Bdellovibrio bacteriovorus: one gene and its partner. The protein of the gene in region 1 binds, or shares a complex with, the protein of each later gene. Links are inferred from orthologs where the notes say so. Each region holds a gene or a part of one and is shown in the gene's direction. Other genes may lie near its edges.

Evidence for each region.
Region 2: the proteins of trxB (region 1) and trxA are in contact, whole or in part, in a crystal structure (PDB 1F6M), measured with the Escherichia coli proteins. The link is inferred for Bdellovibrio bacteriovorus from one-to-one orthologs.

Annotation. Positions count from the first base shown.
Region 1 is NZ_LUKE01000001.1:1,718,244-1,734,281, forward strand. The notes cover bases 5,994-8,943. They hold trxB (thioredoxin-disulfide reductase), read left to right. Parts: upstream 5,994-6,972; coding sequence 6,973-7,914; downstream 7,915-8,943. Other genes in these bases: trmB (tRNA (guanine(46)-N(7))-methyltransferase TrmB), read left to right, coding at 5,994-6,217; AZI86_RS08425 (hypothetical protein), read left to right, coding at 6,282-6,572; AZI86_RS08430 (2Fe-2S iron-sulfur cluster-binding protein), read right to left, coding at 6,589-6,879; AZI86_RS08440 (response regulator), read left to right, coding at 7,949-8,446; AZI86_RS08445 (hypothetical protein), read left to right, coding at 8,560-8,943. Also shown: speA (biosynthetic arginine decarboxylase), read right to left, coding at 1-807; leuS (leucine--tRNA ligase), read right to left, coding at 839-3,247; AZI86_RS08410 (GGDEF domain-containing response regulator), read left to right, coding at 3,454-4,452; AZI86_RS08415 (cation diffusion facilitator family transporter), read left to right, coding at 4,492-5,496; more of trmB, read left to right, coding at 5,501-5,993; more of AZI86_RS08445, read left to right, coding at 8,944-9,306; AZI86_RS08450 (S8 family serine peptidase), read left to right, coding at 9,293-10,987; AZI86_RS08455 (hypothetical protein), read right to left, coding at 10,988-12,130; AZI86_RS08460 (PilZ domain-containing protein), read right to left, coding at 12,232-13,107; AZI86_RS08465 (HAD family hydrolase), read right to left, coding at 13,172-13,843; AZI86_RS08470 (O-methyltransferase), read left to right, coding at 13,907-14,566; AZI86_RS08475 (hypothetical protein), read right to left, coding at 14,567-15,361; AZI86_RS08480 (error-prone DNA polymerase), read right to left, coding at 15,389-16,038.
Region 2 is NZ_LUKE01000004.1:38,487-54,282, forward strand. What follows is about bases 5,477-8,184. They hold trxA (thioredoxin), read left to right. Parts: upstream 5,477-6,521; coding sequence 6,522-6,848; downstream 6,849-8,184. Other genes in these bases: AZI86_RS15295 (hypothetical protein), read left to right, coding at 5,477-6,454; AZI86_RS15305 (lytic transglycosylase domain-containing protein), read right to left, coding at 6,917-7,630; AZI86_RS15310 (hypothetical protein), read left to right, coding at 7,925-8,098. In the rest of the region: AZI86_RS15270 (ComEC/Rec2 family competence protein), read right to left, coding at 1-253; AZI86_RS15275 (tetratricopeptide repeat protein), read left to right, coding at 569-1,093; AZI86_RS15280 (LysM peptidoglycan-binding domain-containing protein), read left to right, coding at 1,212-2,834; AZI86_RS15285 (DNA-processing protein DprA), read left to right, coding at 2,878-3,798; LPS export ABC transporter permease LptF, read right to left, coding at 3,994-5,100; more of AZI86_RS15295, read left to right, coding at 5,225-5,476; rod shape-determining protein RodA, read right to left, coding at 8,320-9,444; mrdA (penicillin-binding protein 2), read right to left, coding at 9,446-11,437; AZI86_RS15325 (hypothetical protein), read right to left, coding at 11,434-11,970; rod shape-determining protein MreC, read right to left, coding at 11,967-12,998; AZI86_RS15335 (SurA N-terminal domain-containing protein), read left to right, coding at 13,188-14,225; AZI86_RS15340 (hypothetical protein), read left to right, coding at 14,225-14,899; AZI86_RS15345 (endonuclease/exonuclease/phosphatase family protein), read left to right, coding at 14,976-15,796. UniProt on the Escherichia coli protein: Participates in various redox reactions through the reversible oxidation of its active center dithiol to a disulfide and catalyzes dithiol-disulfide exchange reactions.

The DNA of each region.
Region 1 (16,038 bases):
GTAAAAACGCGCGCCTTCTTTAAGGGAGGACTTAATTGACTGAATTTGAGGTACCTGAGAGCCGATGTGGTAATGAAGAAGCTCAAGACAATCCAGCATGCCTTCTTTTTTTAGAAGCTCCACACCTTCGACGATTTCCACCGCCGTTAAACCAAATTTAGAACGAGCGCCGGAAGAATCAACCCATTTACCCGCACCTTGCGTGTTTAATTTCGCGCGGAAGCCGATTTTGGGGCGAGTATTGAATTTCTTAGCGGCATTGATGATCAGTTGCAGCTCTTCTTTGCGGTCCACAACGATGATCGTGTTGCGACCTAGTTTTTGTGACAAGATCGCAGTCTCAATATACTCAACGTCTTTAAAGCCGTTGCAGATAATCAAAGCATTTTCGGTGTTCATAAGCGCAAGCACCACCAGAAGTTCTGGTTTAGAACCGCACTCAAGGCCCATTTTAAAGCCTTTTCCGTATTTTACCAACTCTTGCACCAAGTGACGTTGTTGATTCACTTTGATTGGATAAACGCCGCAATAATTGCCCTTATAACCGTGGTCGGCAAAGGCTTTTTGAAAGCATCCATTCAGCAATTCCACACGGGATTTAATAATTTCAGGAAAGCGGATCATGATAGGAACGCGGATGCCGCGATCCAAAAGATCTTGGGTCAGTTCGTAAAGATCAACTGAAGGGCCTGAGGCTCCCATGGGCGTCACCGAGACGTTGCCTGCTCCATTAATTCGGAAATAACCATTACCCCAGTTATTAATTCCATATAAAGCGGCGCTTTTCTCTGGACTCCAGTTGCTCATCTTCGCGAACCCTCCCTAGGTGGCGTTAAGGCTAAACCTTAACGATCAAATTCAAAATTTTTCCGGCTTTATAAATCACCTTATCAGGGGATTTGCCAGCTAAAACTGCAGAAACTCCGGCAACTTCTTTTGCCGCAGCGACCGCGTCGGATTCAGAGGCATCAGCCGCGATTTCAATCGTTCCGCGCATCTTGCCGTTCACCTGAACACCGATCGTTACCGTGTCGTCGGTCACCAGGGCCGGGTCATATTTTGGCCAAGGGGCCAAAGCACATAAACCTTTTCCGCCCATTTTCTCCCACAGCTCTTCAGCCAAGTGGGGAGCAAACGGCGCAAGCACTTGCACCAGGGGACGCAAAGCCTCTTCGGAACGGCAGTCCATTTTATAAAGCTCATTGACCAGAATCATCATAGCACTGACAGCCGTATTAAAACTCATGCTTTCAATGTCTTCTGTCACCTTTTTCACAGTTTTGTGAACAAGCTTAACAATTTCTGTCGGTGCCGGAGTTTGAGTAGCGACATAACCGCCGTCATCATTAACGACCAATCTTGAAACGCGGTCCAAGAAGCGTTTTACTCCGTCAATACCTGTTGGCGACCAGGCTTTGTCCTTGTCCAAAGGTCCCATGAAGCAAACGAAAGTTCTTACGGCATCCGTTCCATGAGTTTGGGCGATATCCAAAGCGGGAATCACATTGCCGCGGGATTTCGACATTTTCTCGCCATCGGGTCCCAAGATCATTCCCTGGTGGGCCAGTTTTTTAAATGGTTCATCGTGAGTGACTAAACCGCAGTCAAAAAGAACCTTCATCCAAAAGCGTGAGTAAAGTAAATGTCCCACCGTGTGCTCAGGTCCACCCACATAGAGGTCGACCGGCATCCAGTATTTTTCAGAATCAGCACTGAATGGCGCATTGGCATTATGCGGATCAATATAACGCAAGAAATACCATGATGATCCCGCTGCTCCCGGCATGGTGTCGGTAATACGACGACCTTCTTCACCCCCGTTGGCGGCCCCTTTATAACGAACCCAATCATGGATTTTAGCTAAAGGAGCTTCACCCGTGTCTGAAGGTTCATAGTCAGCAACTTCAGGTAAAAGAACCGGAAGTTCATTTGCCGGAACTGCTTTTTGGACCCCATTTGGGAAATCCACGATCGGGAACGGCTCGCCCCAATAACGTTGACGGCTGAATAACCAGTCACGCAATTTGTATTGAACTTCACGCAAGCCCAATTTTTTGCTTTCAAGGTGAGCCAGCATTTTTTTAATGGCATCAGTTTTTGTCAAGCCATCTAAAAACTGCGAATTGACCATGGTGCCTTCACCTTCAAAAGGCAAAGCCTCACCGCCCTCAACCACGCGCTTAATAGGAATATTAAATTTTGTAGCAAATTCGAAATCGCGAGCATCATGACCCGGAACCGCCATAATCGCACCTGTTCCGTAATCCATAAGAACGTAATCCGCGATCCAGATTTCAATTTTTTCGCCCGTGATGGGGTGAAGAGCATGCGCTCCGGTAAAAACTCCGGTTTTTTCAGTTGTTGCTTTACGATCTACTTCTGATTTTTTTGAAGTATCAAAAATATAGTTTTCAACCGCCGCGGCCTGCGGGTCCGTCATGATGGCCTTCACTAACGGATGTTCCGGAGCCATCACCATGAAAGTCACGCCAAACAAGGTGTCCGGGCGAGTGGTGAAGACTTCAAAGGTATCTTTTTCGCCTTCAACCTGGAAAGTGATGCGCGCCCCTTCGCTTTTGCCAATCCAATTGCGTTGCGCTTCTTTTGTGCGCTCGGGCCAGTCAACGTTGTCTAAATCTTTAAGCAGGCGTTCAGCGTAATCAGTGATTTTAAGCATCCATTGTTTCATCGGAACGCGAATAACCGGATGGCCCCCGCGTTCTGACTTTCCGTCGATGACTTCATCATTGGCCAAAACTGTTTTTAAAGCCGGGCACCAGTTTACAGGCACTTCTTTTTGGTAAGCTAAGCCGCGCTCATAAAGTTTTAAGAAAATGAACTGGGTCCATTTATAGTAATCAGGTTCACACGTGGAAATCTCTCGTGACCAGTCAAAGCTAAAACCGAAAGTTTGCAAAGTTTTACGGAACGACTCAATCGCCTTACGGGTGGTGACAGCCGGATGAATACCGGTTTGGATGGCGTATTGTTCTGCGGGCAAGCCAAAGGCATCATAACCCATTGGATGAAGAACATTAAAACCATTGGCTCTTTTATAGCGAGAGATGATATCCGCCGGGGTGTAAGAGGCGATGTGGCCTACGTGCAGGCCAGATCCTGAAGGGTAAGGAAACATGTCTAAGGCATAGTACTTAGGCTTTGTGCTTTTCATGTCGGCTTCAAAGGCTTTCGCCTCGGCCCACTTAGTCTGCCATTTTTGTTCGATCTCGGTAAAATTCAAAGCCATAAAACTGCTCCCTCAAAGGCGAAAAATCCTAAGCTAATTAAATAGCGAAGAACTCTTAAAAACTCACTTAAAAAGTACTGCGTCACCCCACAAGTTCTGGACTGGACGTGGGTCGAGAGAGATTCGGTCGAAAGATCAGAATTTTGCCTAAATTCTTAACCCTTATTAACCGATAAGAAGTCTTGAAGTTACAATGGGAATTGTAAATGAGCTTTGAAGCCAATTTTAAACATCCTAAAAGTCGCCGCGTCCTAGTGATCGACGACGATCCAGACAGCTTAGAGATTCTTCTAGAACCTCTTCGTTGGGAAGGCTATGACGCCCGGGGAGTCACTTCTGAAAAAGAAGCGCACACTCTTATTGAGTCATGGATTCCTCATATCGTAATTCTGGATTGGATTGCGCCATCGATGGCGGGCTTAAAATTACTTAAATCTGTCCGTGAACGCTTAAACCATGTTTCGTGCGTTTTCGTCTCTGAAAACTCCAGTACGGAAGCCATTATTGAGGCCTTAGACTCTGGCGCTGATGATTATATCGTCAAGCCCTTCGTGCCGCTAGAGCTTTTGGCCCGTATTCGTACCCAATTGCGTATCCGTGATTTGCATGAACAACTTCTTTTTGCCAATGAAAAACTGAAGGAGCTTGTCGATACCGATGACTTAACGGGTCTGTTTAATATGCGCTCGCTTTATCAAAAATTAGATTTAGAGTTAGAGCGGGGACGCCGTTTTCACCGTGATGTTTGCGTTGTCATGATGGATATGGACTTTTTTAAAACCGTGAATGATGGTCATGATCATCTTTTTGGAAGTTATGTGCTTTCTGAGGTCGGCAAAATCATTCGTGCTTCGACTCGTAATATCGACTTACCGGCCCGTTATGGCGGGGATGAGTTTCTTATCGTATTAACCGAAACAAATCACGAAGGGGCTATTCATTTCTGCGAGCGCTTGCGTGACAGTATTCGTGAAACACTATTTAAAAACGGTGCTGATGAAATCAAGCTAACGGCTTCTTTAGGTTTTGCCATTACTATCCCAGGGGAAAATATCAGTGCGCGCGATTTAGTTCGTCGTGCCGACCACGCTTTGTATGATGCCAAAAATGCAGGTCGCAATCAGGTTCGCTTCTATGAACCCGAGCAAGCCCCTGTGGTGCAATTAAAAACGGCTGCTCAAAAACGTCGAAAAGCAGCAGGTTAGTCATTGACGAAACCAGGGGGATCATAGAAAACCCTCTATATGGCTGAATCCATTTTCAATACCACCGATCGTATCCGTAATCGAGCTGCTTGGATCTCGGCTATCGCTAGTATCTTGATTTTTCTTTTAAAAGTTTACGCTTATCGCCTAACAAATTCTGCGGCCGTTTTATCCGATGCTTTAGAAAGTATTGTAAACGTGATTGCGGCGGGTGTGGCTTTGTACGTGATTCGCATCTCTTCAGAGCCCGCTGATGAAAATCATCCCTACGGTCACGGTAAAGCTGAAAGTTTTTCTTCTACGTTTGAAGGGGGATTGATCTTTTTTGCGGCGGTCATGATTATTGCCGAAAGTATTAAGGCGTTGATCTATCACGAACCGGCCCAAAAATTAGAGTTAGGATTGGTTTTTGTTGGGGCCGCAGCAATATTAAATCTTGTATTGGGTTTGTATCTAAAAAACACCGGAATTAAGCATCAGTCCGAAGCCTTGCGCGCCAGCGGCACGCATGTTTTGTCGGATGTTGTCACCACCGTGGGTGTGATGTTGGGATTGGGTTTGGTTCTGTTGACTGGCTGGGAGTGGATTGATCCGGTCGTGGCCATTTTGGTGGGTTTGCAATTGGCGTATTCGGGATATAAAATCGTGCGCGAATCTTTAGGCGTTTTAATGGACGAACAAAATGAAGAGGTTTTGGGAAATCTCGCGCGTTCGTTAGAAAAAAATCGTCGTCCCGGGATCATTGATATTCATGAGCTGCGCACCATTCGTTCGGGGCGTTTTCACCATGTCGATGCCCATTTGGTGGTGCCCGAATACTGGGACGTTTCCCGGGTTCATAGTTTGGGTAATGCCTTTGAGGCCGACGTGGTTCGCGATTATGAGTTTGATGGGGAGCTCGCTTTCCACATTGACCCGTGTAAAAAATCCTTTTGTTCGGTTTGTTCCGTGCCGGACTGCCCAATTCGTCAGGCCCCTTTTCAGCAAGAGCGTCCTTTCACAGTGAAAAGCTTGACCGGAGGGCCACAGCCGACTAATCCATGACGCCATGACAGACTCTAATACAACGACTTCGGTTCCGCCTCGCCGCCAAATCAATATTACCTCTGAGTTGCCTCGCCAAAATGCTTATACTTTGGCCCTTAATGGCGAATTTTCTCACGTTGCTTTTGATGAAGTGCGCGCTCCTGGAAATAAAGGCCTTTGGCGTTCGAATGTTTTTAAAACAGACGCTTCATTGCCGATGGATGTGGAAGTAGGAACAGGCAATGGAACTTATTTTGCTCATCACGCAAAACAAAATCCGAATCGTTTATTGGTCGGTTTAGAGCTTAAGTATAAGCCGTTAGTGCAAACCATTCGTCGTGCGGTCACGGCGGGATGCAAAAATGCGGCGATCGCGCGTTTTCATGCGTTTAATATCGATGAGCTTTTCACGGAAGGTGAAATCGATAACGTTTATATTCACTTTCCGGATCCATGGACATCGCCAAAAAAACCCAAAAACCGTTTTGTGTGTAAGCAAAATTTAGAGATCTTGCATCGCTTGCAAAAGCCAGGTTCTTTCATCAATTTCAAAACCGATTCTTTGACTTACTTCTTATGGGCGATGGATGAAATCCGCCAGTCGCCGTATAAGATTTTATTTGAAACCCAAGACCTTCATAATTCTGAAATGAAAAATGAAAATTTTGAGACGGCTTTCGAAAAAATCTTTTTGCGAGAAGGTATCAAAATCAATCTAGTTCGCTTGCAAAAGGTCTAGCGTTAAAAGTCACATCGCTCACGGCATCTAAATAACTTAGAATAGATGTCGTGAGAGGTGTCCGATGAAATTGACTCCGCTTTTTATCTTTGTTGGTTTTTTTCTGGCAGATGTTTCTTTGGCGGCCGTTCCGGGTCCGCAAGATTCGTCTCCGGTCGCACTTCCTGATGACAGCTTATCTACCACGACTCGCGGCTCGATGACGGTCTGTGGACGCAAAGGCATACGCTTTATGCAAATAGATAAAGCCGCTTGTCCTCATGAACCTTCAAAGGCGGTAGGTTGGGATCGACCTCAAGTGGAGCCGGTTTCTCCTGGAGTTCCCTTTCAAGATCAGGGAATTGAAAGATTTTAAAATAGAAAAAATTGATTTACCAATAAGTGGCGTCTATGACGATGTCTCCCAAAACTCCAGTTTGGCAGCTGATGCGCGCTTGAGGGGGAATATTATTGGATTCCTTTAAGAATATTTCGGTGGCATTTTCTCGAGAAAGATTTTCGGCGCCCTCAACGATGATTATTTTGCATTTGGCGCACACTCCATCACCATCACAGCTTGATGCGACTGGTAGATCCGCTTGAAGCAGAGCCTTCATCAAGTTCGTATTCAGGGGAACTTCAATGGGCGCGTGGTTGTTTTTTTTAAAGCTGATGCGAGGCATGTCTCATTCTAGCTGACGCACTCCAAAACTTGCAAAGAACTAATGAAATAGACCACTTTTATGGTAGTTTAGATTTATCAAAGAGGTTTATTTATGACTCCAGATCAAAAAATTGAAAATGTCATCATCATCGGTTCAGGCCCTGCGGGTTTGACTTCGGCTATTTACACCGCACGTGCCAATTTATCTCCATTGATGATCGAAGGTGAAGAATCAGGTGGTCAGCTGATGACAACCACGGAGGTTGAAAACTTTCCTGGCTTTGAACACGGGATCACGGGTCCTGATCTTATCGCAGTGATGCGCAAACAGGCTGAACGATTCGGCACGCGTTTTATCACTCGCAATGTGACTAAAGTAGATTTTGAACAAAGACCTTTCAAAGTTTGGATTGGTGATAAGTTGCATCTTGCAAAAACCATCATCATTTCTACGGGTGCTAAGGCCAAATACTTGGGTCTGCCCTCAGAAAAACAATATGCCAATCGCGGGGTTTCGGCTTGCGCGACTTGTGATGGCGCATTTTTCCGCAATCAAGAAATTGGTGTTGTGGGTGGCGGTGACACAGCGATGGAAGAAGCAATGTTCCTCACTCGTTTTGCCAGCAAAGTTATTTTAATGCATCGTCGTGACAGTTTCCGTGCTTCTAAAATCATGGCTGAACGTGTGATGCAAAATCCAAAAATTGAAATTATGTGGAATACCGAAGTCACCGAAGTTTTGGGTGATGGCAAAAGCATGACGGGGGCTAGAATTAAAAACACGGTGAATGGGGAGGTCAAAGAACTTCCTATCACGGGTCTATTCCTAGCCATTGGACATAAGCCTAATACAGAACTGTTCCACGGAATGTTGGATATGGATGAAACAGGGTATTTGATCACCCAGCCTAATTCCACATATACTAAAATTCCTGGTGTCTTTGCCGCTGGGGACGTGCAAGATCATGTGTATCGCCAAGCGATCACGGCGGCCGGTACAGGTTGTATGGCTGCGATCGATGCAGAAAGATGGCTTGAGGGCCAAGAAGCATAAAGCTTCATAAATAGGGTTCTCTTACAAGGATTGTATGAAGGATAAAAGAATCAATACGAAGGATCTAATTAGCAAAATCGAAAAGATGACCAAGGCACGTATTGCCGGTCAGGAAGTCGTTCCGTTGGACTCTTTTCGTGAAGCAAAAAAGAAGTTAGATCCCAAGGTGATTCTGGTCATCGAAGACGACGAAACCATGCGTCTGGCCCTGAAGAGAATCTTAGAGTCTGAAGGTTACGTCACTAAGCTTGCGGCAGATGGTACGGAGCTTTCCACCGCCCTTGATGAACACACCGTTGATTTGATTTTGATGGATGTGGGTCTGCCGTGGGTGAACGGTTTTGAACTTGCGCAACTTCTTAAAGAACACAAAGATCTAAAAAAAATTCCGCTCGTTTTTGTTTCGGGAAAAGCTTCGGATGATGACATGAAGAAAGCTTTTGAGATCGGGGCAGATGATTACATCAAAAAGCCTTTCGACGTTGATAAGCTTAAAAAAACTGTCGATACGCTTTTAAAGCTGAACCGATAACCGCCTTAGGTCCTGTTTCAGTTTGAGAAACCTGGACCCTTCCATAGTTTGACAATAATTCTCTTAGAAAATCAGAGATGTCTGAGAGTTTATTAGCTAAAATGAAAGACTGAATGTCACGTCGTGGAATGATAGTCACAATCTTAGTTATTGGGGCGGCTTTAGCCGTTTTCTTTTTGCGCTCTAACAAAGAGGCGGCGGATATCTTATCTCCGGCAGCTGAAGTTTCCTCGCCGTCTGAAGAGACAACTCAAAATGCAGTCGCAAAATCTGCGCAGAACCCTCGTGATTCTATTTCTTCATCGACTTTTGAAACGACATCTTCATCTTCAAATCCCGCAGGTCCTCCTCCGAGGGGAGCAAGGTCTGCAGATCGACCCTTAGGTGGTAAAAAATCTTACAACACCCAAGGGGCAAAGCTCGTTGAGGATCCAGCTTTTGCGGGAACAGCGTGGAAAATATGGAGTGGCGTTTCAGCCTATCCCAAAACTCAAGGCGAACCTTCGGGAAATCGCTTGGGTGAAGTGAATGGATATTTCTTAGTGACCGAAGGGCAGGTCAATTCTGCGGAAAATTTTGATCCTGCAAAACCTTTGGTGGTTTTAAGAACGGATTTAAATACGGCGGGCGTTGTCACCGGTATGTTTGCGGTGGTTTTAGAAGAAGGGGCTTCGGCAGATTTTCTTTCTCAGTCATCACAGTTAAAACTTGTGAGCTCGTTTCCGAATATTCAAACTTACTATGTCACTTCCAGTGAAGTGCCTTTTAGTTTAAAGGGCCTGCAAGAGGCTTTACGTGAAGCACCTGAAGTTAAAGAAGTGAAAATGGAGATCTTAGATCGTCAGTATGAAAAATTTTAATCGTCGGAAATTTTTCATTTTTACCTTTTTAATTGGAACTTGTATTCCGATGTCGGTGCTATTTACAAACTGCTCTCAAGGCGCATTCGAGGCGGCGGTGGCGTTAGGCGATCCTTTGTTGGAACATGCTTGGCACATCAAGAATACCGGTCAGAAGGCTTTTGCCACCAATGGCGGCACGGCGGGCGTAGATTTAAATATTGCTAAGACCTGGGGTGCTGGTATTACTGGACGTGGCGTGAAAGTTTTAATTTCAGATGATGGCGTCGAAGATTCTCATCAGGATCTGACGGGCAATTATCTGTATGGTACGGTTTCGCGCGATTATTCAAAAGCGTATCCTTATTTGTATAACACTTCAGAACCGAAAACTGCGGACGACAATCACGGTACAGCTGTCGCGGGCCTTGTGGCGGCGGTCGCCGATAACGGGTTTGGCAGTAAGGGGGTTGCTTATGGCGCCTCGATTGTTTCGGCGAATTTTTTGTCTGACGGGGTGACGGCCACCGAAACAACGCTTTTAGATCAAGCCAGTGGCAATATCGATGTTTTTAATATGAGCTGGGGGTCAAAACAAAACACCGTCAGTGTTCCTTTGGCCGTGTTTCAAAATCAATTGCGTTCGGGGGCTTTGACTTTACGCGGTGGTAAAGGTGCCATTTACGTTAAGGCGGCGGGAAATTTTTATTACGTCACCTGTGCGGGAACTTCGGTTGATTGCTTAGGAAATGCTAATTTTGATGGCGATAACTCAAGTCCATTCCTGATTCTAGTCGGAGCTCTTAATGCCAAGGGCGAAGCGGCTTCTTATTCTTCTCCCGGATCAAACGTATGGATCTCTTCTTTTGGTGGAGAATTTGGTGATACGGATCCGGCGATGGTCACGACGGATCGATCCGGTTGTAATTATGGTTTTGCTCTTTCAAATTCTTCTGGGCCCAAATTTGAACGTGGGGCTAATGGAAATATAGGCTGTAGTTACTCTGTCACATTCAATGGAACTTCATCGGCAGCACCGGTTCTTTCCGGGGTGGTGGCTTTACTATTGGAAGCCAATCCGAAACTGACATGGAGAGATGTAAAATATATTTTAGCTAAAACCGCGGTGCAAATTTCTCCAGATGCGACGGCGTTGTATACCCATCCTTTAGGAACGCCTATTCCTGTGGTCATTTATGAATACCCTTGGTTAACAAATAGTGCTGGTTTTAAGTTTCATAACTGGTTTGGTTTTGGCCGTGTTGATGTGGATGCGGCGGTGGCTTACGCCAAAAAATACACTTCGCCGTTTGGGACTTTTATCGAAACTGAATTTGATGACAACGTTCGTGCCGTGACTCGAGCTATTCCGGATAATTCCGGCCCCGGAGTGACCGACTCGATGACCGTGGCAAGTTCGGTGCGAATTGAATCGGTTCAACTTAGATTGACAGTATCCCATGCGGATATTTCTCAAATAGCGGTGGAGTTAACTTCTCCATCGGGGATGAAAAGTTATCTGGTGAATATGAATAACTCGCTCACAAACTTAGCAAATTACACAGACAACGTCTTTTTATCTAATGCCTTTTATCAAGAAAGCTCTGCGGGCGTTTGGACAATCAAGTTGATCGATGCCAAGGCGGGGACGACGGGGAACCTGGTGCGCTGGAGTCTTCGCTTCACAGGTTCCGCCAACTAGTTATTCTTGGGCCGGCGTTTCGGTCACAGTTCCAACCACCATACTCGAGATGCATTTCGTATCGATGCCATAGTTATAAAATGGTAAAGATCCGGATTTGGTCAAAACTGTCGCGTTGTTGGTTCCGATCGCCGCCGCATTATAAGAAAACTTTTCGATCGCATAGTTTACAACTGTTGTCGCCGTTGAAATGGCGGTCGCCACATAAAGTGTGTTTGTCTCGGCATCTAAAGTCATCGCGGAAATTCCGTACAGCAAATAATTATAAGTGGTCGGATAATCGCTTAAGTCATAAATCTTTTGGGCGTTACTGATGACACCTGTTGATTCATCAAAGTTATAAGCATAAATGCTATTTACGTTTACGGTCGTTGCTGAACCCGCATAAGCGACGATTAATTTACTATTCGCTTTATCAAAGACCATCGCCACGGGATAAGTTGTGGTGATAGGGGCGGCCATCGCCGCGGCACAGCTTCCGTTAGCACCCGCTGCTGGAACACTGATCAAGCGATTGTTCGGAGAAGCAGCTCCATTTGCCGTGATCACTCGGCCGGTCGCGGACACCACGACATCTGTTAAAAGAGCATTGGCCGTCCCACAGGTTGCACCCAAGGCATTATTCACAAAAGGAGTTCCGCTACGCACGCCCGAGGCGGTGACTTTTTCAATAAAGCCCGTGCGCACTAAAAGGGCGCCACCATCAGAACTTTTTTGTATTGATTTTGGAGCGGTCGTGATGAAGGTGCTTAAGGCCGGGGTGGTACCAAAGCTATTTCGAGTGCCGCCTTTTTTAGGCAAGGTTTCTAAGCGAGCCGTTGTACCCACACGAACATAGACTAAAAGATTATCCTGGTCCCAATCAACAATCGATGACGGTGTATCACCGGCGGAAGCCGGAGAGGCGGAGAAATCAGCAATGATGCGATCTCGAACTCCCGTTTCGGTATTGATCGTAAAGATCAAATTTGAAGAAGTGGTATTAGAAAAAGTGGTGATACCATTTCCTGAATAGCATTGTCCGCTGGCGACGTACAAAAATTTATGTGCGGTCAAGGCTGCATTATCTACCACCGGCTGCTGGCAAGAGACAGAGAACACCAAAATCGCACCACATAGAACAAAGCGCTTAGAGGCTTTCATTCTAACTCCTTATCTTAGCTCTGCTAAGAATATCGGTATGAGACTGAGGGCTCTTGACAGCTTCTCAACAAATCTAGACTAATTGTGAGAGTCTTTTAATATTAGCCGGCGGATTTTCGTAATTGAGCTTGGTAGGCAACGTAAGCCTTTAACAATGCATCCAAACGCAATGTCATAGCGACATCTTGTTCGATGAACATCAAGCGACGAGCATCGATCAGATCGCCGACAATCTTTGCGCGGAATAACAACCGGGCTTTTGTCGGGTCAGGTTCAAAGGGATTGGTGATGATGAGATCAAAGGGCTTATTTAAAAAGTCTTTTGGGATTTCATCTTCAAGCATAGTTCCGCTTAAAGAAATATTGCGTGAATAAGTTCTGAAAGAGCGAACTTTCGAAACCAACACGACTTCAATCTTAAAATTATGGCGAGGATCTTTGCGGCGATCGGATTCTTTGACGGCCGTTGCGGGCTCTTTAGAATCTTTAGCCTTTGTTGCGATTTTTGCGTTGGTGACACTATGTCCTGAAACTTTCTTTTTCGTAGTTTCAGACTTCGCCATCTTTTGGGCGATTTTTTTTAGATCTAATTGGTCACCATTAAAATCTTGGCGCCAGTATTCATCTACCGATTCATCTTTGATGGGCTCTTCACCAACGACGACTTGGGTATAAACGTTATCAGCGTGATTTGTTGCCGGCGCATTTTGTGTGACGGTGATGGTTTGCGTATCAGGTTTTTCAGGCGCTTCCATGGGTTTTGGAGGTTGAATGATGGCGAAATATTTTTGATCTGAGTCTAAAAACTCGTGAACGCAGATCCATTCATCCCAGCCAGGTGTCCAAATAAAAAAGCGATGAGGATTTTTAGAAGCCACTGAAAGCAGGGTCACTTGAGCTTGAACCACAGACATAGGTTTTGTCTGTGTCTTTGATTCAGCGTCGTAAATGATCCACACCTTACCTTGAGTCTTCAAAGTTCCCCCTAAAACTGATTCTTTTTTATCGGGAGAACCTACCATTGGCTTTATGGATAAAGGTCTAGGTACGCGGGGTTTTTTGCGATTGTTCCCTCAAGATAAGAGGTAAATCGTCATAGTGTCTCAATATCGCTACAGGATCGTGCTCATTTAATAAACTCGTTGCGGTGTAGCCAAAACCAATGGCGATGGATCGAACTCCGGCTCGCAAAGCGGAAAGAACATCGGGAATTCCGTCGCCGATCATAAAGGTTTCTTGTTCTGTTTTTTTGGCAAGCTTCATCATGGTTTGCAAAGGCAGGGGATGGGGCTTTCTCTCTTTTAAGGTGTCGGCCCCAAAGACTTCCACCCACGGATATTTATCCAACCCCAGATGTTTCAAAATTGCTTTTGCGGGCAGTTCATTTTTATTGGTCACGATGCCCATGGGGCCCTCGTAAGTGGCCAGAAAATTTTCGACACCCGGAAAGATATTCGTGCGATTCAGCATTTCTTCTTCATAAATTCTTAGAAATTCCATTTCTAATTCGATGATCGCGGCGGGGGATAGGTTGTCGGCCATAAAGATATCAGCGATTAGTTTTTTTAACCCTTCACCGATATGGGCGATAATCACGTCGTCTTTAAGGCGTTGTTTTCCGTGATTCACCAAAGTGCGGTTCACCGCCACGACAATATCTGGAGCCGAATCAATCAAGGTGCCATCAAGGTCAAAAATCAAAAGTGGATTCATGGCACTATCTTGCCGCTTCCCATAGACGTCGACAACGCCAAAACTGTGTGGCAAAGTGAGTCTATGCGTGAAATAGATCAAACCGCCCAAGATTCGTATATTGCTCAGCTTCTAAAAGAAGAAAACAGCCTCAAAAAGCAGTCCCGTCAGGCCTCTGAAGATCTGGGACTTGCGCGCATCAGTATTTCGCCGGCCGAAGCGACGTTGGTGAAAACTCTTTTAAAAGTTCATGGCGCTAAAAAATTTGTCGAGATCGGCACGTTGACGGGGTTATCGGCGCAATATTTTTTTGAGGCTTTACCCGAAGGCGGGGAGCTTTGGACTTTAGAAAAAGATCCAAAGCACGCGGAAAAAGCGCACAGCGTGTTCAGTCAGTTGGATCAAAGTAAAAAGAAAGTCCACTTGGTTATCGGGGACGCGCGCGAAGAATTGCCAAAGCTTGAGGCTCAAGGCCCTTTTGATGGGGTTTTTATCGACGGCAATAAAGCGGCTTATTTGGATTATCTTTTGTGGGCAGAAAAAAATCTTCGCCGGGGCGGACTTATTTTAGCCGATAATATTTTCTTAAGTGGAGCGGTGTGGGGTGGAACGACCACTCAACGTTTTTCGGAAAAGCAGATTTCGATTATGCAGGAATTCAATCGTCGCTTGGCCGATCCAAATCTTTACGAAGGAGCCGTGGTGCCGACGTTTGAAGGACTTTATATCGCCATCAAAAAGTAATCACGCCTCGTAAGCTTCGACTTTCATTTCAATTGAATACTTATTAGAGGCCTCTTTTAAAGGGGCTAAAAGCCACATCCACTCTTTTACTTTTTTAAAACCCGCAAAAGAAACGGGGTAGAATCCTTCATAGATGATTTCCCCTTGGGGGTCTTTGTAAATCACTTTGCGATCGCAATAAATCAGCTTTTTGCCTTCGCAGTTTTTAAGATTTTTTAAATGCATTTCTGTGACGACCGTCGAAATTTCATCTTTTTCAGACAGCTCTAAGTTCTTTTTTATTTTCTTTTCCACGGCTGACATCGGCAGCAAAGCCAGCTGTGAAAGAATATTACTAGAAACAATGAGGTCGGCTTTAAAGTAGAAAAGTTCTTTATCAGAAATTTTCTTTAAATAAGCTCGTAATTCATCTAAGTTTTTTAAGTTCTCAAGATTTTCCAGGATCATGGAAAGATCTTGAGTGACGAGCTTCAACCGAGGGTTTCTTTTTGCGAGCCAGTGGTGGCGCCAGGGGTGGATCACGTCCACCAAGGTGATCTGTTCAAAGTTTTCCACTAAAAGGTGCAAGGGGATTTCATGTAAATGGGCACTGCCTAAAATCACTACTGATTTTTTTTGCGGCAGATCTTGCAGGCTTTCTAAGAAAACATCCTGACAATTTTTTAGGTGCGGAAGCCAGTGTTTTTTAACGCGTTCAAAGCGTGCTTGCAGTCCGATGGATTCATATAAAAAGCCATATTTTTTAGCTAAAGGTGTTTTGGGAGTAATAAGATACAGAATGGCTTCGCGAATCATGCAAAAACCTTATCATTGGCTTTAGATCTATTGCAAAGGCAAAACCCTTTGCGCACGTACGTTGATCTGGCCGCCGACCTTTTCGACTTGGCCCTGGATTTCTAATAAAGATCGCTCATAAATAGTCACCCGGTCTTTTTCGTAAACATCGGGGTGAATGACGATATTCATAATACCGAATTCATCTTCTAAGCTGATAAAGCACATGCCTTTGGCCGTCGGAGGGCGTTGAGTGATCGCGACAAGACCAGCTAAGCGCACCTTAGATTTGTGTTTGAGAGTTTTTAAATCGGTTGAGCAATAGTAAGGGACAAATCTTTGCGGAATCAGCTCGCGATTTTTTACGTGTAAATAAGACCGTAAAACTGAAATAGGATGTGAATCCACGGAATAACCTTTGCTGTCATATTCGCGACGCAGGCGATCCCAGTTGGACTCAAAAGGCAAATCCTCTGGCTCTTCGTTGTCGTCTTTGGCAAATTGTTCTTTGGGCATGCCCCATAAGAAACTTTTTTGATCTAGGCTTAAAGATTCTAAATGCCAGATCAGTTCGCGGGCATTGGTGTTAAAACATTCAAAAGCGCCGGCGGCGGCCAGTTTGACTAAAGCACTTCGTGGCAGAGAGGTGCGCTGAATAAAATCAGTAAGGCTTTGAAAAGGACCGTCTTTTTTTCGCG
Region 2 (15,796 bases), on another replicon or contig:
GCAAAATCAAGTGGGATCCAGACACGATGAAAATATGGATCAGGGACGTCTTTGAGAGATTTTCTTTGAGCCGTGAGTCTGTGATCTTTTCACCACACAGCAGAGCTTGGATCGAAGCGCGGGTTGTTGCATCTGTAGGCACTTGTTTAAGACACTTTTGTTGATAAGTTTTCGACAGAGCTGATGTGTTTTTCAGCAATGAGTCTGGAGGCGTGATGCTTAAAGCAAGTGCAATGATCAATAGAAAGAGCATGGTTCTAAGGACTTAGCAAAAAGCGTTTCACGCACCATTTCTAAAATAATCTGTCATGATGTCCGCAGAACTTTGAAAATCGGATTTTAAGATCTGACATTTCAAGCTTGAAACGCAGGGTGTATTTTTAGAATAATTAAGTAAAAACAAATGCTTAAATGCTGATTATTATTTAGGCAAATCGCTGAAACCCTTGAAAACAAATAGGTCTAAGGTCTAGCATTACAATAACTCAACATTTTATGTGGATAACTCTTACTTGTTTGCCATTCTTATTGCGTGTCATACTAGAGGAAGATCAAGAGGTGAATAGAGATGAAGCAACTTAGACGATTAGCAGCAACCGTTTGTATCACTGTGCCTTTAGCTATCTCGGCTTTCGCCAAGCCGTCGCCAAAGAAGCCGGTTATCAATTCTAAGCAACAAGCTTTGCTTGTTGAGCTCACAGGAAAAGATATTTCTAAAGAAAATGACATCACCTTATATGCTGAAATGGTAAGCGCTTATGAGAGAAATGATGAAATTGCATTTAAGAGTCGTTTGCAAAGCATGATGTCGCGTTTTCCGCAAAGTGTGTACGCTGACAATGCACTTTTCCTAGCGGGCCGCATGTCCGTCGACAACAACGATTTCGCCCAAGCCATAAAATACTTTTCACAAATTGAAAAAAAATACGGAAAGAGCAACAAAGCTGCGGCCGCAAAATTTGCTAAAGGCATGACCTATAAAAAAATGAATTTGCCAGAGTATGCGGCTCGCTCGCTTAAAGAAGTTCGTGCTAGATACCCAGGAAGCCCCGAGTCTTTCCGCGCCGACGCTGAACTAAAAATTATTAAGTAGGGCCGCTTTCGGCGTCAGCCGAAACGCAGCCCCGGCTTACCGAGCCGCTTTCGGCGAAGACGAAACGCAGCTCCGGCTTACCGATTGACCCTTTTACCTTTGCAAGGATGCAAGAGTGATGAAAAAGAATTTCTCCGTAATGCTGGCTATGATTTTTTGTGCGCTTTTAGTGCAAGCACAAGATGCTCCTCCAGATGCGAATTGGGAAACTGATCCTTTAGATGTGCTGGAGTCTCAGCCTTCGGCGGAACCCGCGGCACCGGCAATGCCAGAATTTAAAGAAGTGCCAGGTGAAGTTCAGGTTGAATCTACACCTTCGCCAGAGATCGCGGCTCCCGCGCCTCCTCCGCCGCCGCCAGAAATGCCCGCTCCTAAAAAATCGAAGCGTGCAAAAAAATCTACGGCGCAATTTGAAAATTTAACTCCCGATGATCCGGATGCCCAAAAAGAGTCCGAGTTTCATCGAATTTACAAAACCTACAACGAAGCTCCGACCTCTGAAGAATCTTGGGAAAAAGCTTTAGGCGAGCGCAATGCGGAAACTTATAAGGTTCAATCCGGTGACACACTTTCAGGAATTTCGACGACGCTATTCGGGGACTCATTTTTTTGGCCCAAAGTGTGGTCCTTAAATCATGATCAAATTTTAAATCCGCATGAAATTTCTCCGGGCATGGGAATTCAATTTTTCCCGGGCAGCATGGGCGAAGCACCCACATTGGCGGTGACGGCTCAAGCCGAAGAAAAGAAAGTCACTTCGACAAGTATTCCGGTTCCGATGGCACCCCCTAAAGGTGCCATGGACGGTGTGGAAATTCCGGCACCAAAAAAACGTGCAGGCTTAGTGGAAAAACTGCCGCGCAGTTTACCTGGATCGCGTGTCAGCTCTGTCATCCGACCTAAGGATGATGTTCGTTTGGATTTGTTAAAGCATAAATATCCCAAGGCTTATGAGTATTTGGAATATTACATTAATGATGCCCCGGTGGAAGGTTCCGGTAAAATCACCGGTACGGAAATGGGGCTTTCGACGGCCGGAGAGTATCAATACATTTACGTCAGCTTTGCGGGAACTCCGGATAAAAAGTACGTTGTGCAAAAAAATCTGACTCAACTCGAGGACCCACGCAATAAAGAGCGCAAGGCCCAAATGGTTCAATTGCAAGGCGAGATTCAAGTTCTTGAAAAAGTGAATGACGCTGAAAACATGTATCGCGCTTTGGTGACGAAAACCATTCAACCGGTTGAAGTGGGTTCTACTTTGATCGCGGGATCGTTACCAATGATCGACCCCGCCGCCGGTCCGGTGACATCGGGGGTAGGGGCGACCATCATGGGCGGGCAGTTTGAAAAGAAACGTGCTTTGATGGGGCAAAACTCTTTGGTGTTCTTGGATGCGGGAAGCGGCCAGGGGCTGCAAGAGGGGCAAACGCTTTCGATTTATGCGGATGAAAGAGCTCGCAATAAAAATGTCAAAGCGGTGATGAATGACCGCGTGATTGGAAAACTTAAAGTTGTGCGTGTGACTAATAATTTTGCCACCGCTTATATTACCAGTGCCATTGATGACGTTATGATCGGGGATTATGCGGGTAAGTCGGTGGCGACAGCGGCCGTAAGCTCTGAACCCGTGATTGAAAACGAGGCGGGATCTGCAGATGATTTCGAATTGGACGATGCGCCGGTGGAAGATGCGTCATCGCCGGATTCCGGATCTGATGATTCTGATTTAGAATTATAAAGCACTTTAAGGCCGGGTTTGTGTCTTGCACAGCCCGGTCGTCATGAATGATCTTTACTCCCTTTCTCAAATTTTAAAACACCATCCCCTGTTTCGCACACGTCGCGATGAGGTTCTGCGGGTTTATTTTCTTTTAGGATCGCAGAAAAACTTAAATGCGGACTCTTTGTTAGCAGCTCTAAAATATCAGATTCCTGAATTGCACGGCGCTCTTCAGCAAAATCATGATCTTTTTAAACGCCATTGCGAGGAAACTTGGCGTATGAGTGAAAAAGGGGTGCAGATGATTTCTTACGGTGAAGAGGCTTATCCCCGTTCTTGCTATTTGATGGAGGACCCACCGCTGACATTAAGTTATTGGGGACAGCCCTCCTGGCAAGGCGGAAGAAGCTTGGCCGTGGTCGGCAGTCGTGAACCTTGTTTTGAATCCACACAGTGGATGGAAAAAGAGTTTTCTGATTTCTGTGAACGCGCAAAGCCCGTGGTTGTGAGTGGGGGCGCACGCGGCGTGGATCAAAAAGCGCATGCCATTGCACTTCGACATCATTTAAGCACGGTTGTGGTGCTGCCTTCAGGTTTAGGCAATCTTTATCCAGAAAGTCTGCGCGAGTGGATAGAGCCGGTGATTGCTAGTGGCGGTTGTTTTTTAAGTGAATATTCGTTTGAACAGCGGATGCATAAACATCTGTTTCATCATCGCAATCGATTGATTGCCGCTTTAGGGTGCGCCAGTCTGTTGATTGAGGCCCGTCGACGCAGTGGAACCTTGATCACCGCTCAACAAGCTTTGCAGTTGGGAAGACCGGTGTGGGTTGTTCCGGGTCATCCCCTCGATGTGCACTTTGGGGGAAGTTTAGATCTTTTGAGCGAAGGGGCCTTTTTAATCCGTGATGCTGAGGATTTGTTCATGTCTTTTAACTCTGAGCCATTACCCAAAAAAGGGCAGTTAGAATTTTTAGTATAGCTATAGTGGGGACCTTAGAGTGCCAACACTAGGGGTAGTGAGCTTTCTAAACTGCCAAAACTTCAAAGGAAAAAATGAAATCACCTGAAAAAATCTTTTGCCTGGCCTAAAGATTGTCTCTACCATTTGCTCTAGGGAGGGGCGATGTGGTCAAGGATGACCGTGGTAGTATGGACGCTGCTACATCGCTCTGTTTTAGTTCCAATTCTTTTGCAAAGCTCGCACACCTAAAATCGCAAAAATAACATTCGGTGCCCAGATCGCAAGCGCAACAGGAGCTGATCCTCCGCGAGCCATGCCTTCCGCCGCGATATACAGAACCCAGTAAAAGATAATTAAACCGATACAAAGAATCATGCCTCCGGCTTTAGCGGCGCGGCGGTTGGTGGTCGTTCCTAATCCCACACCAATCATCGCAAAGACTAAACATAAAACGGTGATCGCAATGCGTTTATGAAACTCCGTGCGCAAGGTGCGCTCTAACTCTGGATCTTTGCTAAGATCTTCTTTGAGTCGGCCGCGAACTTCTTGCAGAGTCAAAGATTGAGGTGATTTTTCACGTTCTTGAATATTTAGCGGCGTTGAAAAGCGCACGTCATAGGTGTCAAAACTGATCTTGGTGTGATTTTGGGCTTGGCGATGAATTTCGCCACTTTTTAAACGCAATAAAACTTCATGACCAGGGTTCACCGGGTCGGGAATGATCTCGCCTTCTTTCGCGATGATGGTGAGTGGAACGTCGCCAGATTTTTCATCGTAAATAAATACTTTTTCTAATTGGCCTTTGTTGGAGTCCACCTTGTTGGCATAAACAACCATATTAAAAAAACTGTCTGAAAAAGTACCTTCTTTAATAACGGCTCCGGCCTTGGTGCTTGCTAAACGAGAATATAAAACCTCGAATTGCCGGTTCCCCCAAGGGGCGATGTTAAACGACATTTGAGCTGAAATAATCCCGACCAAGGTGGCTAATACCAAGGCGGGTAAAAGCAAGGTTCCCATTGGTAATCCGGACGCCTTCATAGCAACAATCTCTGAATCCTGACTTAAGCGCCCATAAGTTAGTAGTACTGAGAATAAGAGGGCCATCGGAAACAGGACGGGCAGCAAAGAGATGATCACAAACCCAATAATTTGGGCGATGACTTTGATGGCGACGCCGTGAACTAAAGCGAACTCCGTCAGGCGGAGGACCTGAAACATGAGGATGATTGAAATAAAAACCAAAAGTCCCAGGATGAAACTTGGAAGCATCTCAAAGAAAATGTACTGAACTGCTTTTTTACCGTTAAAAATGCTCAAAAAACTGTCTCCTGGTGCACGAGTCCCGAGCCCCAGTCTAAACCGGGACGACAAAGGTGTCATCTCTTCCATTGTCCAGGACCTCGGATTGACGCTGCCCCTTGCTTGTTCGAGAATAAGATTAATGAACAAAATCCTCTTGGTGTACGAAGATTATGCAGATCTGATGAACGTGGAAAGCACGTTGAAAAAAGTCGGTTTTGATGTGATCGGTCTTACCAATGAATACACTGTGGCGGAACAAGTTTTAGCCTTCAATCCGGATCTTGTCGTGGGTTCGGGCCGCGGTGGCAAGGTCAACTCTTTAGGCGTTGGTAAACGTCTTAAAGAAATGCATCGGTGGCAGGGAAAATCCGTTCTCATTTTTCCCGCAAAATTTAAACCTGAACCTCAAGATCTTATTCGCATCCGCGTTGACATGATGTTGGAAGCTCCGGTTCCCGCACTGCGCCTCATTCAAGTGATCGGCAAGTTGCTCAATCACGATGAAGCTGTGCTGCTAGAGCGTTTAAATAAAAACTCCACAACCGAGTCTGAAAAAAAAGCTTCGTCGTCGGCGACGTCGGTGGGCGGCAAATTCAACCTTGAATCCGAAGCGATTTATATCAAGGGTCGCACGGAAGAGGTGGATAAAAATTCAGAAGAACGTTCGATGCGTTCTGAAAAAATCGGTTCGGAAGACGGCGTTAATTTTTCATTCGACAATCAAGAGCCCGAAGAAAAGCGCAAAGTCTCCTTTAAATTTGGGGATCGGATGTCCGACGCCGCTTCGGGAGGCGCCCGCAAAACCACGGACGAAAAATCTTCCAGCCTTTTTGCCGACGTCGATTTAAAGGCTTTGGAAAAAGAGCTCTTGGGCGGCGGAACTCCCGAAATGGAGCGCATTGAGCCCCAAGAATTAGAAAAGCCTGTCGTCCCCGAAGCGCCTGCAGAACTGCGAGCTTCGGCCGAGGGCGAGTTTGAACCTGCCGCTGGGATCACCGAGCCTCCAGAGTCGCTTGAAGATGTGTCCGTGAATGATATGACTTTAGAAGACCTTATTGATGGTGAGGTTGTGCGCGGTGGGCCTCCAGAGAGCATTGATTCGGCGGTAGTGACGAGCGAGGCGAGGGAGCTTAAAGATCTTCAAGCCAAAGCGCAACGAGAGCTGGCTTCTGCTGAAAAAGCACTCAAAAATCGCATGGAAAAGTATGCTGCCCTGGTGGCGGATGTGAAGGTCGCTCCAAAAAGTACGGTGTCCCGGGTTGAGGCACGGCGGCGTCAGAAGCAAATGGCTGCAGAATGGGATGCTGAAAACCTGAACGAACTCGATAAGTTACGTCGCGAGTTTACGAAGGCTCTTTTTAAAAAGTGATTGATCGACTGGGACCTTGACGAGTCCGGTTTTGATGTTCAAATTAAGGGAAGATTACGGAGGCCTTATGGGCGTTAATACAACAGCTGTTACTGACAGCTCTTTTGAAACAGAAGTTCTTAATTCATCAACTCCAGTACTAGTCGATTTTTGGGCTGAGTGGTGCGGACCTTGTCGTGCACTGGCTCCAAAACTAGAAGAAGTCGCTCAAGAGTTGGGTGGCAAAGTTAGAATCGTAAAAGTGAACGTGGATGAGAATCCAGGGACACCAGGCAAGTACGGCATCCGTGGAATTCCGGCGATGTTGCTTTTCAAAGGTGGCAGTGAGATTGGTCAATTGGTGGGAAATCATCCCAAAGACGCGATCTTGGATTTCTTAAACAAGAACGTATAGTTTTTGACTAGAAAATTCTAATGAAAAAGGGAATCTGTGAAGATTCCCTTTTTTTATTTTATTTGAGTTTAGTTTGTCGCCACCATGCGCGGCGCTTTATCCGCAATCTTAGCATAAAGATCTTTATAGTTTTTCATCACCTTCGAATTGTATTCGGCAGGGACAACATTTTTAGCAACCAAGCGGCGCACGTTTAATGGACCCATATTGTAAGCACTCACATAGCGAGCTGGTTTGCTAGTGAACTTGTTACGCAAGTAATCCATGTAAGCCGTACCTAATTTGATGTTCACGGTAGGGTTTTTCAAAGACTCTTTGCCCTTCCATTTCATGCCGATTTTTTGCGCCATCCACTTAGCTGTTTCAGGACGGATTTGCATTAAACCGATTTCACCCACGCTGCCAATGGCTTCGGGATTGAACTTAGATTCAGTCGCAATCACCGCTAAGACAAACACGGGATCCAGTTCATATTTCGCACTTTCCGCAATAACGGTGCGAGCAATCGCGCGTGCTTGAGCTTTATATTTAGGCCCGAGCGAGCTTTGAATTTTCTTTTGAATCATCAAGTTGAGAGCTTTTTGGCCTCCCATTTTTTCCGCGTCGCTGCCGGAATATTTCTTTCCTAAAAGCTCTTTAGCATGGGAAACCCGGGCTGACTCTAGAACACTCTCAAGCACCGCTGGAAACTTGAAAGAGACAAAGTTGAAGTTATTAAAAAGAGCCATGGTGAGTGTTGCGGTGATAAGCGCAAGTCCGATTTTGAGATGTTTCGTTTTCATATCCGCGACCTCCTGTTACCAACCAAATAGTTCAATGGTCGTGCCGACGGACTAACTATGCGGGATCTTTCAGGTCTTAGATTGGAGCGCGGGATAAAAGCTATCCATTCGAGTTGGCCGAACAGGTGTCTACCAGAGTTTAGTCACTGACTGAAAACTAGTGAGTCACTTTCGGGCATCTTCTCATCTTGAGACGTCTTGTCTGGGAACGGGCTTCGAACGCTGGATTTTTTCTTTGCAAAGGCTGCTTAGCTTCTCGTGCTCTGGGCGCGCCTTCCAGGCTCAGTTGCCGCCGTGGCTGAAAGCCACGGTTCGCGCCATCGTGGCGCCGGCAAAGGCCCTGCCGCACAAGAAGCTAAGCAGCCTTTGCAAAGAAAAAATCTAGTTCGAATGACGTATCTAACTTCAAACAGCGCAGAGGGCTCAAAAAGATCTTTGAAGGCGTTAGCGAAAAATTATTTGATCTAAACTCCGCAGAAGGCAGGAGCATGAGAAGTTAGCAAGAGGCTTTTTTCCTAGGAATGGGTAAAGTCGATCACGAAGTGGCCTTCGTCGGCGCATGGATGCGCGAACCACCCGAAGGGTGGCGACGATGAGCCCGGATGGCGTGCCACGAAGCTGACGGCTTTACCCATTCCTAGGAAAAAAGCCGTCCTTGGTGACCAAGCATCTCCCGGGTTCCAAGAATTTTAGAACAAGTAGCGACGATAGGCGACGGAGGAGACTAGGCCCATTCCGGCCATGGTTGTGATCATGCCCGATCCCCCGTAACTAAGCAGTGGTAAAGGGACACCGACGATGGGAAGGAGTCCGATAACCATGCCGATATTGATAAACATATGCCAGAAGATATAGCAGAGGACCCCCACCGTCAGCAGGGCGCCAAACTTGTCCCTGGCGTTAGAGGCGATTCTGATTCCTGTGATAAATAAAAAGGCGAAGAGTCCGATGACGGCGAGTGAACCAACAAAACCATGTTCTTCACTTAGTACCGAAAAAATAAAGTCCGTGTGACGCTCTGGTAAGAACTCTAGTTGAGATTGAGTTCCCATCATAAAGCCTTTGCCGAAAAAGCGGCCGGAACCTACGGCGATTTTTGATTGGATGCTGTTGTAACCAGTTCCTCTTGGATCACTTGCCGGACTTAGGAAAGTAAAAACGCGATTTTTTTGGTAATCATGCAATACGAACTTCCACGCCACCGGGATCGCGATAATTCCAAGGACAATACAGCTTGCCAAGATGCTTTTTCGGATCTTGGCAAAAATAAGCATCGAGCCCCCGATGGCGGCTAACATCATCGCGGTTCCTAGATCGGGTTGTTCTACGACTAAGCCGAAGGGAATTAACAAGGCCAATAATGGCAGCCACATTTCTTTAAAGCCCATGCCGGGGCCATGCGTGCTGCGAGTGGAAAGAATTTTTGCCATCAACATAATCAAAGCCAGTTTCATCGTCTCTGACGGTTGATACCGAAAGAAGCCTAAATCAATCCAGCGTTGCGCCCCCAGAGCGACCTTACCAAAGAAGGTCACGTACAGAATGGCTAAAAGATTTAAACCATAAATCACCAACGCAATTCGGCTGACGATGGAATAATCAACGATGGTCACTAACAAGAAAATGGACCAGCCCGCCGCCAGCCATACAATTTGTTGAATGAACAGCGAAGCCACGTCTGTCGATGTCGGACCGTGAGTGGCACTGTACAGGTTGATTAAGCCGATAACATTCAAAGCAAAGATCACAATGATCAAGTTGATATCTAATTTTTTAAAAAGTGTTCGTTCTTCAACGTGCAAGGCAGTTAACACTTTACTCTCCTTCCGACTCTTGAGGTGGAGGCGCCGTCGGGGCTTCCGCTTTTTTTAAGCCTTTAGCTTTAAGCGCATTTTCAATAACCTCGGGGTGATATTTTTCAAAGTAAGCTTGCACGATATCGCGCACAATCGGAGCCGCCCCCGAAGCACCATGGCACGAGTGTTCAGCCAATGCCGCAATGGTGATCTCTGGATTTTCTGCCGGAGCAAAGGCCACAAACCAACCATGATGGCGCATATGGATCGGACGGCCTTCGCACTTCACATAGATCTGGTCGGCCGAAAAGCCCATGACTTGAGCAGTTCCTGTTTTACCAGCCATCTCGACACCCGGAACTTTATATCGTTGAGCGGTACCCCGGCTGCCGTTAGCCACGCGACGCATACCTTCTTTGACTGTTTTGAAAGTTTGCGGAGTGATTTGCACGCCGTTAGGTTGCATTTGTTGCAGATCGCGCACCACTTGCGGGAAGTTTTCGCGCAAAACTTTTCCATCTTGATCGATGACTTTACGGACTAAGAATGGACGGACGACTTTGCCTTCGGTGCCGATGGCATTATAAGCCACGGCCATAGACAACGGAGTGACGTTCACGAAACCCTGTCCAATCGCCGTACTTAAGTTTTCACCCGGTTGCCATTCTTCACCCACGGTGGCTTTTTTCCACGCCGAGTTTGGCATTGTGCCGGAAACCTCACGCGCAAGCTCGATACCCGTTTTTTGACCGATACCTAAAAGGTGGATGTAGTCATACATTTTATCTACACCCAAGGCGATACCCATTTTATAGAAGAACACGTTCGACGAACGCTCTAAAGCTTCAAACACCGTGATGTTACCGTGACCGCCTTTTAAGTGATCATGGTAGGGACGTCGGCCAAAGAAGAAAACCCCGGGGGCACTGACGATCGTGGTTGGCGTAATGACTTTTTCATTTAAAGCGGCGACAGCCACCAAAGGTTTGAAAGTCGAACCCGGAGCATTGTGGTCTTGAATGACTTTATTACGTAAAGGCTTAAACGGATCATTGATAAGCTTTGACCAAGTTCCGCCCGAAATACCGGTCGAAAACTCATTCGGATCAAAAGAAGGCGCGCTCACCCAAGCTAACACTTCGCCATTGGTTTTCATCGCCACAACCGCGCCAATGCGGTTTAAGTTTTTAAATGATTTATAAGCGGCTTCTTGAATCTCGCGGTCAATAGTTAAGACGGCGTTGTTCCCGTGAATAGGAACTTGGTCCCGAATTTGTTCACCATAAATATTGGGTGTTTGCGTGACAGTCTCGCGACCATGGGCATCGACCTGGATAAAGCTGACACCGTCAGTGCCGCGGATGTCGCGCTCTAAAGTTTCTTCTAAGCCGCTTTTTCCGATCACGTCACCTTGTTCAAAGCTCAAAGAGCCTTTATAAAGTTCATTTAAAATCGGAATCTGACGTTTAGAAATTTCGGCCACATACCCGAATAACTGGGCGCCATCTTCTTTGAGTGGGTAATAACGGATGATAGATTCACGGATCTCAAGTCCCGGAGTATCTAGGCGCATGCGCTTAAGACGAAACACTTCTTCGCGGCTTAAGTTTTCTTTAAGACGAATCTGCGCAAAAGGACCGTTTTGACGGCGGCTCTTTTGGACTTTTTGCATAAGCTTTTCGGGATCCATACTCAGAACCGGGGCCACGGTTTTAGACAAGGCTTCTAGATTTTCAATGTATTGAGGTGTTAAGATCGCCTCAAAGCCTGGTAGATTTTCTACCAGAACCTTGCCGTCACGATCTAGCATCAAGCCGCGTGGAGCGGTGATTTTGTTTTGCTTAATACGATTTTTTTCCGAGAATTCACGCAATTCATTCCCCGAGATCACTTGTAGATACCATAAACGCATCGTGAAGATAGTCATGGCAAAAGCGATCATTATATAGAAGAGCTTGTAACGGCTTAGATATTCCTTAGCTTCATCAGGATTGCTGACATAAGTACTCATAGTTCCAGCCCTCCTGATTCTTGAAGCATTTCATTTTGGGTGAGCTTATCAATTTTCGCTAAGATCCAGTAAACAGGGAAGGCAAATGACGGAGTTAAAACGATTTGCACTAACCGATCCACGATTTCAAAGCTCGCCATGTTTTTTTCTAAAACCCAAGAGATCAACAAAAACAGGACGTGATAGGCCACGGCCGAAAACGTACACATGATCGTATAATATCCTGAACCACTCCAGAAAACGCGGGACTTAACCCCGTAAACTAAAAGGAAAAGAATCAAAAGGCTGAACCACATCATTTTTAATGGCATCGCGGTGAACGCCAATAAAACAAATCCCATCGCATAAATCCAAGTGATGGCTTGGCTAGGGCGGCGGTAAAGAATCACGTACACAATAAGGTTCAGCCATAACATGGGTGCTGGCACATGTCCGAAGACTTGAAACCAGAAGGTTGTCTGAAATCCGGCGACGGTCATTAAAACCGCCAACATGATCAGAAAGTTTAAAAGAGTATTCCAACGAATTTTCACTGCGCAGCCCCTTGAGCGCTTGGAGACGGAGCGGGTGAGGGGGGTATCGCAGGGGTCGTTGCCGGTTTAGGCTTCGGAGTTGCCGTCACGGTGGGAGACGGCGAGGGACTTGCGGCGGGAGCGGGTGTCGTCGCAACCGCTGCTACTGTGGTATCAGCTCCGGCTTCGTTATTTTCGGCTTGGGGGGGCGCAAAGCGATTGCCGAAATCTTCGTTAGACGCCTGGTTCACGACAAAAACTTCTTCCACTTTGTAGGGATCTACGACCGGACGCAAGTCAACTTTCAACGAAACGCTGAATGTTTTTCTTTCAACCGATTCAACAATCGCCACAGGGAAACCCTTCGGGAAAATGTTGTCCAGGCCGCCCGTCACCACAAGATCGCCTTCTTTCACATCTTCTGTTTTTTCGACATATTTCAATGTGCAACCATTTTGGCTTTTACCTTCAACGATCCCATGAGCGCGCGTGCGCTGAACGATGCCATCGACAACCGCATAACGGTCTGTGATCAACATCACGTGAGCAGTGTAAGGTTCGGGCTTAAAGATATAGCCTAAAACACCACCCGTCGTGATAACCGCTTGGCCCGCAGTCAAACCGTCGGTCGTTCCTTTGTTAATCGTGACAGTGTTGTGATCAATCACTAAGTCGCGGCCGATGACTTGGGCTGCGACCAATTTCATTTTGGTTTGCTCTTTGAAGCTTAAAAGTCCGCGCAAACGATCATTTTCGTTTGTCAGTTCGTTCATTTTTTCTAAGCGTGCTTGCAGTTCGTTGTTCGTACTTTGCAACTGCTCGCTATTTTTTTTGATATTGATCAAATTCACGTACATCGCCGTGGTTTCAGTGACTCCATGGCTGAATCCATAGAAGGTTTGGGAAATCCCGCTGCCTAAAAGGGCAAAAGGTTTCACCAACCAGTTGGACTCTTGAGGACGCTGTTGCATGTTGATAGAGATCAGAGGCAAAGCGAGCACAATGCCGATCATGATGATTTTTTTGAGATCAAAGTTGAAGAAATTCAAAAGTACCCTCGTTGGATTTTCGCATTTTTAGGCACCTATGGCGCGATGCGATTTACTAACCAATCATTTCATTTTCTCAACGCTACCAAAAGGCTCAAAGATTTCAACAATTTCCCCTTGAAAAAATAAGAAATTCGTAAGGTAATGATTTCCGACTTAAAAATCAGTGTAGGACAAGGAAGGGCATTTATGAGCGACAGCATGGCAGATAAGATGAAAAGAAAGCTTTCCGCAAAGAGCGTGACGGCTATTATCCTCTTCGGAGCGATCATCATGGTATTCGTATTTTTCGGTTTGCCGTCACATATGGGAGCGAGTGTTGGTTCTGTCGCTCGAGTAAATAACACGTTGATTTCGGTCGCGGACTTCCAGCAAGAAGAAAACCGCATTCAACAGTACTACCAAAATCTCTTTGGCAGTCAGATGGATTTTAGCTCTCAGCGTCAACTTCTGCGCCAACAAGCGTTGGAAAACCTCGTGCGTATGGAGCTCGTTTCTCAAGGTGCGCAAAAAGATGGCATTATGACGACAGACGCTGAGGTGCGTGATTTTATCGTGAAAGACATCCCATTTTTTCAGCAAGACGGTCGCTTTCAACGTGAATTTTACAATCGTTATTTAGAATCAACTCATATGTCTCCGGGAAAATTTGAGGACAAAGTTCGTAAAGACGTGGCGAATGTGCGCACTCGCTATCTTTTTGAGCTTTCTTCACGCATCACGGATGCAGAGATGAACGTCTTGCAAAAAATGCGTTCCGCTAAAATGAATGTCGCGTTCGCAAAAGTGGACGAAGAAGCCGCCACAAAAGCTTTAGGCAAAGAAAAAGCCGAAGCGGCGATCAAAGCTTTGGACGAAGCTTTGAACAAGGGTGATGAAGCGGCTGTCAATGCTCAGCTGAAAGACCTTAAAGCAACTTGGGATGAAACCGGTATGACGGAATTGACGGCTGAAAATTTCCCAAAGATCACAAGCTCTGTGGCGCAAGAAGCGATCTTTGATCTTAAAAAGTCAGAGCCTCTTTTGAAACGCTTGGTTCGTGATGGCAATTCAAAATACGTTTTGAAATTAAAAGACAGCAAAATGGAAGAAGCAAAACCTCTTGAGGCCATGGCTGTTGAAATGATTCAAAAACGTCGTGGGGACGGCATGGTCGATGCGTGGATGAACTTCTTCCGCTCTAAATCTCACGTCACAATGAACACTGACGCTTTGCAATTGAACTAATGTTGCAATTTGTTCGTGAGATTCCTATTTCAATAAAAATCCAGAAAACCCTGTCACATCGACGGGGTTTTCATTTTCATGTGGCGGTAGGAGTTACGGCAGAGGTCAAACCTCTGTCAGGGATGACCGTCAATTTGCCCATCATAGACACATTGCTTGCCGCTCTTAAAGAACACTTGGAAGCCCAAACCTTTGAAGCCCCCACTGAAAGCCTGAATCTCGTTTTTGCCGAAATTTATAATGAGTCCGCGCAGTTTTTAAAAGACCAAATCAAAGCCGTCAAAGATCCGACGCTGGCCGGGGAGTCTTCGGGCCCCATTCAACTCTCCAGCCTGCAGTTTCGCGAAGAAAGGGGCTTCGGTTTTTCAAACTTCCGAGTGCCGGTGAAATCCCCGGAAGAGCTTGAATTCTTTCACTCCCATTTCATCGAAATCCTGCCGCCGCAAGCGCCGGCCCGTCTTTTAAAGGTCCGAATCTATTGGCAGCACAAAGCGGGAAGTCTTGCCGACTATTCTCACGAAAGCTTTAAACTGCTAAAACCGTTGATGGCTTTAGAGGCCGAAGCTCTTATATCGCAATTAGAGCCGTTAAAAGGCCATAAAATAGACTCGGGCAGCTTTATCTCTCGCATTGAAATCCACGATTTAGGGCAGAACCGAACGCTCGAAATTTGACCCTGCCAATGGAAATCTTTCCAGGGGCCGAGGTTTTTTAGCTACTTAAGGGGGAACCTCAAGTACAAACACCCCCATGAAAACAAGATTCTTAAAAATCATGGCTTTTGGGTTCTTGGTGGTTTCTTTTGTGGCCCTTTCCGCGCAAACGGCTTTTGCGACCTCTTATTGGGAAAATTCAAGCCTCCCGCCGCAATTCTGTTTTCAAAACTTCAATGCTTACGGACCGCTTTATGCTTCGGGCCGGACGGAGCGCACTCAAGGAATTTTGGGACATCTCAAAGCGCGCCCCAAATGTGACATCGTTCAGTTGCAAGAAGTTTGGATGGAGTCCCACATCGATCATATCGAAAATTCGTTGAAGGACCACTACAGCTTCAGCTCACCGAATCGTGACTCACGCATCGGTATTATGGATTTGGTGATGGGGGATATTCTTTCGCGCGAGACCTTTACGTTTGCGGTGAACAATTCCGGATCAGTCTTAGATCGCGCCCGCAGTGTGGCGAGTGTTGATAAGGCTTTCCATGTCTTGCGCGTAAAACTTCCAGCGATTGATGAAGAGTTTTATATCATCAATACGCATCTTCATCCTTCTTCCCAGGCGGTGCGCCTGACCCAAATTTTGGATTTATTGCGTTGGCGTTTACAAAACCAAAACTTGAAAATGCTTTTATCTGGCGATTTCAATTCGGATCCGCAAGATTTGGAAAGAAAACTGCTGATGAGTGTCGTCGGGTTGAAAGACGCCATGGCAGAGAGTTTTACAAATGGCAATTATCCCGCGGACTTTTGCACCTATTGTAAAGCCAATCCTTTAAGCTGGTTGCCTTCAGATCATGTGTTTGACTATATCTTTTATTCGAATGCGGGCACAGCCGAGACATCGCTAAAACT